2 regions of the Erysipelothrix larvae genome follow, and region 1 is predicted to be linked to the other one. Evidence: a T-box and tRNA genes for the amino acid it is inferred to sense, from the RefSeq annotation. Region 1 holds a T-box; the other holds one or more tRNA genes.
What was found. A T-box is a leader RNA that pairs with one kind of tRNA and senses whether it is charged. The one in region 1 lies ahead of thrS (threonine--tRNA ligase), so its partner is inferred to be a tRNA-Thr.
Positions count from the first base shown of each region.

Region 2: it has a tRNA-Thr gene. The T-box ahead of thrS (threonine--tRNA ligase) is inferred to sense a tRNA for this amino acid. The anticodon was not compared.

Region 1 covers NZ_CP013213.1:1,135,109-1,137,580, reverse strand. The annotation lists gene AOC36_RS05290 (helix-turn-helix domain-containing protein) at 1-971, shown strand, start outside; T-box leader at 1,024-1,221, shown strand; gene thrS (threonine--tRNA ligase) at 1,258-2,472, shown strand, end outside.
Region 2 covers NZ_CP013213.1:2,114,555-2,117,026, reverse strand. The annotation lists gene AOC36_RS09785 (DNA-3-methyladenine glycosylase 2 family protein) at 1-410, opposite strand, end outside; tRNA gene AOC36_RS09780 (tRNA-Gly) at 711-784, opposite strand; tRNA gene AOC36_RS09775 (tRNA-Lys) at 800-875, opposite strand; tRNA gene AOC36_RS09770 (tRNA-Tyr) at 883-966, opposite strand; tRNA gene AOC36_RS09765 (tRNA-Thr) at 975-1,050, opposite strand; tRNA gene AOC36_RS09760 (tRNA-Val) at 1,073-1,148, opposite strand; gene AOC36_RS09755 (LysR family transcriptional regulator) at 1,726-2,472, shown strand, end outside.

The DNA.
Region 1 (2,472 bases):
CCTACACGGAGCAAGACCCAATTCAAAATCAAAGGTACCGCGTTTTTTTAGAACTTCTAAAGATGAACCATATTGATTATCCTTTACTTGAACAAATCGAATTCTGGGACGATAATTATCACACCTCATTTTTACTTATTAATATCATCCGTCAATCCGATAACAACAGTGCCTTACCAATCCCTGATTTTCATTCATATCGTAAATCCATTAAAATTCCAGAACAAGAATATAATACGATTCGCTCATTATATCCTCACGCTACACGCCAGTCCATTACCGAAGCACTTATTTTGTTTGCCCGATTTAAGGATTCAGGATACTTAGATGTAGAACCAGATGATGTAAACGACATTCTCTTAAACTATAGTCAAATGACTGAGTTAGAACTCAATGAAAATCAGATGGAGCAAATTGTCACTCGATGTACTCAGATTTTGTCCATGACACTTTATGTATCAAAAAACTTCCCATTCAATGTAAATCATTTTTCAATTATTATGAAAGACTTTTACTGTGAATACGCAATTATCAATGCGGATTTGTTAGATAACTATAATAAATTTCTTGAGCTTGCATCGCAAACAATTCAAAACGATTTTTCCAAGATTCGTGTTCTTGTGTTTTATCTTATGATCACAAATATTGGTGACTACTTATTTGCACCAAAAAAGAAGATCTTATTTGCAAGCAAACGCGGGATGATGCATCTTGAACATAGTAAAAACGAGCTAGAAATTATGCTTAGAATGGTAAAAATCAATCCTGACATTACAATGATTCCTTTAACAGAATTGAGAAGAGAAGCCCAAAACGGAACCTATGATTTGATATTTAGTGAATCCAAACTTGATGGGCTAGACAATGTCCTTCTTGTTGTATTTAATAATTCTTTACTTATGTTGGAACTTGTTTTGAAAACCTTCAGAAGTGATTACAAAACCCAACTCGAATTATTAGAAGGTGAGTAAGCGAATTTTTATAGAAGTGCTTGCATATTTCTATTGTTTGCGTATAATTAACTTATAAACGGTGAAGAGGACATGAGTTTATCTTAGTGATGTAGAGAGTGAAGCGGTTGGTGAAAGCTTCTCGAATCTAATTAAACTTACCACCTTGGAGTTGAACTTTTAAATGAAGTTCCGTATATCTGGCGTTAACAGAAAATTAAGTGCACAGTTATTGTGAATTAAGGTGGTACCGCGAGTTTTCGTCCTTGGAAATTGGCGGTTTTTTATTTGTAAAGGAGAAACAACTATGAATATCAAGGAAAATCCAGAGTTAAATGTATTAAATCACTCTGCAGCCCATGTACTTGCGCAAGCTGTAAAAAGACTATATCCAAATGCGAAATTTTGGGTAGGTCCAGTTATTGAAGACGGATTCTATTATGACATTGATTTAGGAGATATTGTCTTAAGCGAAGACGATTTCCCAAAAATTGAAAAGGAAATGAAGAAAATCGCAAAGGAAAACAAGCGAATTTCACGTGAAGAACTCACAAAAGAAGAAGCTTTAGAAATGTTTAAAGACGATCCTTATAAGATTGATATCATTACAAACAACCTTGAAGAAGGGTCTACAATTTCTGCTTATCGTCAAGGTGAATTTGTGGATTTGTGTCGTGGACCTCATGTTGAATCTACAGGGAAAGTTAAAAATGTTCGCCTAACCAAAGTGTCTGGTGCTTATTGGAAAGGGGATGCAAATAACAAAATGCTTCAACGTATTTATGGTATTGCATTCGAAACTAAAGAAGCACTTGAAGAATATGAAGCATGGCTTGAAGCTGCGAAACAACGCGACCACAAAAAATTAGGACGTGAACTCGGATTGTTTATGACAAGTGAATATGGTCCTGGTTTCCCATTTTGGTTACCAAATGGTATGCGATTAAAAAATGCACTCCATGAATACTACCATAAAGCGCATATGGATCGTGGCTATGAATTCATTGAAACACCGATTATGTTGAATCGTGAACTTTGGGAAATATCAGGACATTGGGCAAATTATAATGACAATATGTATACGTCATCCATTGATGAAAAAGATTTTGCGATTAAACCAATGAACTGCCCAGGCGGGATCCTAGTATATAAGAACGGACTTCATTCATACCGCGATTTACCGATTCGTCTTGCTGAAATGGGACATGTTCACCGTCATGAAGCCAGTGGGGCACTTAATGGTTTGTTTAGAGTTAGAGCTTTCACACAAGATGATGCCCATCTCTTTATGACACCCGAACAACTACAAGGTGAAATCATTGAAATGCTTGATTTCATTGATGAAGTGTATTCACTCTTTGGACTCTCTTATACAATTGAACTTTCGACACGTCCTGAATCTAAGTATATTGGAGATATCGAAGTGTGGAATCGTTCAGAAAAAATTCTTGAAGATGCATGTATTGCAGCCGGTGTAGAATTTAAAATCAACCCTGGCGATGGTGCATTCTATGGTCCAAAA
Region 2 (2,472 bases), 980 kb from region 1:
GTAACGTGATATTGATCAAAGAAAACGCGCCGTAAATGACGTGAAGAACATTCAAGTTTATCCGCAATGTCTTCCATCGATAAATCATGACTGCAATTCATTTCAAGTAACACAGCCGCAGCAGTGGCGATCGAATGGGATGCATCCATGACTAAATGACCGGGTGCTAATTCGGGACGGCATAATAGACAGGGACGAAAACCGTTGAGTTCTGCCTCTGCGCAGGTTGCATAAAATGAACAATGTTCAAAGCGTGGCTTCCGTGCTTTACAAATCGGTCGACAATAAATGCCGGTGGTACGGATTCCGACAAAAAACTCACCATCAAACCGTGCATCTTTTGAAACAAACGCTTCGTAGAGACTTGTTGTTTGAGTCAACATTGTAATCACCCCTTTCAAAAGTATCATACCACTAAATGAAACAAATGCTCGCCATATTCGGACATCAAAGTAAAAAAATCGATAATTTAGAATACTAACAAACGCTTATGTGTATTGCGTAGTGTCATCAAGGATTTGTGATAAGTAGCTCAAGGCTTCCTACAAGTGTAAGAGACCAATCATCTCATCCTCCTATGGTCTTCTGATTGGATTAATAAATCCGATCAAGTCATCCTGATAGAAGTCCATACCGTATATGTGAGAAGAGTGCAAAGGATCGTATAGAAAAAAACTCCCAACAAGTGTAAGGAGTTTGTGATTTAAAATTGGAGCGGGTGAGGGGAATCGAACCCCCGTAGCCAGCTTGGAAGGCTGGAGTTTTACCATTAAACTACACCCGCATAATTTAATTTAGATGGTGACCCGTGTAGGACTCGAACCTACGACCCACTGATTAAAAGTCAGTTGCTCTACCACCTGAGCTAACGGGTCACATCGATGGTGGGCAGGGACGGATTCGAACCGCCGAACCCTAAGGAGTAGATTTACAGTCTACCGCGTTTAGCCTCTTCGCTACCTACCCATTAAAAATGGTGCCGATTATAGGACTTGAACCCACAACCTACTGATTACAAATCAGTTGCTCTACCAATTGAGCTAAATCGGCATTTTCTTTAAAAAAAAAGAAATGGTGGAGGATGACGGGCTCGAACCGCCGACCCCCTGCTTGTAAGGCAGGTGCTCTCCCAACTGAGCTAATCCTCCATTGCTTAGTGCTTATATAATATACCATTTAGAAACTTCATAGTCAACAAGAAAATAGAAAAAAATTCAAAAAAATTTTCAGAGCTCTTAATAAGCATGATTTCGGTGTTTTGAGTCCGTTTCGCAGATGAACAAATCTGCTTTATTTAGTAAGGGTTATCGCAATGTATAAGTTTCGAAGTCGATTATTTTGAGAATAACATAGAAATTTACGCACTGTATGTAAATCATTTATAATACTCAGAAACTACTTCAGGGAAGGGAACTCTTGATATAAATTGAATTAATAGATACAAAGCGCTGTGATTACTCACGAATAACTAGGGATTTTCTTCTTTATCCCAAAGATCATAAAAAGTGTACTGTTTAAAGGGTATTTCAAATACAGCACGGGTTTAATATACACCATGAATAAGATATAATATAGAATAGAAAGAGGATTTATAGTCTAAAACTATCGTTTGGTTGTTTCATTGAAACATACAATTTGTTTTTATTTGATAGGTCGCCTATGATGTACGTGATAGTTATTTCACAAGCTAAGGGGATGATCAATAGACGCTTAAGGTGAATATATATGAACTATAGTCAATTACAGTATTTCCTAACATTATCTGAAACATTGCACTTTACCCATGCTGCCCAGTTGCTCTATATCAGTCAACCCAGTTTAAGTGTTGCGATAAGTAACTTAGAAGAAGAATTGGGTGTACCTTTGTTTGAACGAAGCGGTCGTCATGTTGTCCTTACTGAATATGGAAAGGTATTTGGTGCGTATGTTTCAAAATCGATGCATGAGCTCCAACAAGGCATTCAACATCTTAATATCATGAAGGAAAAGATGTCAGAAACCTTGAGGATTGGATTTTTATACTCATTAAGCTCACAATTTATCCCTGAGATTGTAGCAGGGTATAAAAAAGGCGCACCAAAGATACACTTTGATTTATTCGAAAGTGATACAGCAACAGCAGAATGTACGATTGAATTACTGGATGGCTTGAAGCATGGACGCTTTGATTTGGTCTTTATAAATCGAATTTTAAGAGATGATAAAGATCTGAAGTTCATCAAAGTATTTGAACAGAATTATGTAGCGGTTGTGTGTGAAACTTCCTTGCTCAGTCAAAACCAAAGTATAGATTTAAATGACACGATAGGAATCCCATTGATTCAATACAAACGAAAGTTTGGAACCAAAGCAGAAATTAATTCACTCTTCGAAAGTATCGGATGTCCATTTGAAGTAGGTGCGGAATTAGAAGATGAGTCAAGCATCATCAATTATGTAAAACGCGATTTGGGGTTTGCGATTCTCCCTTAC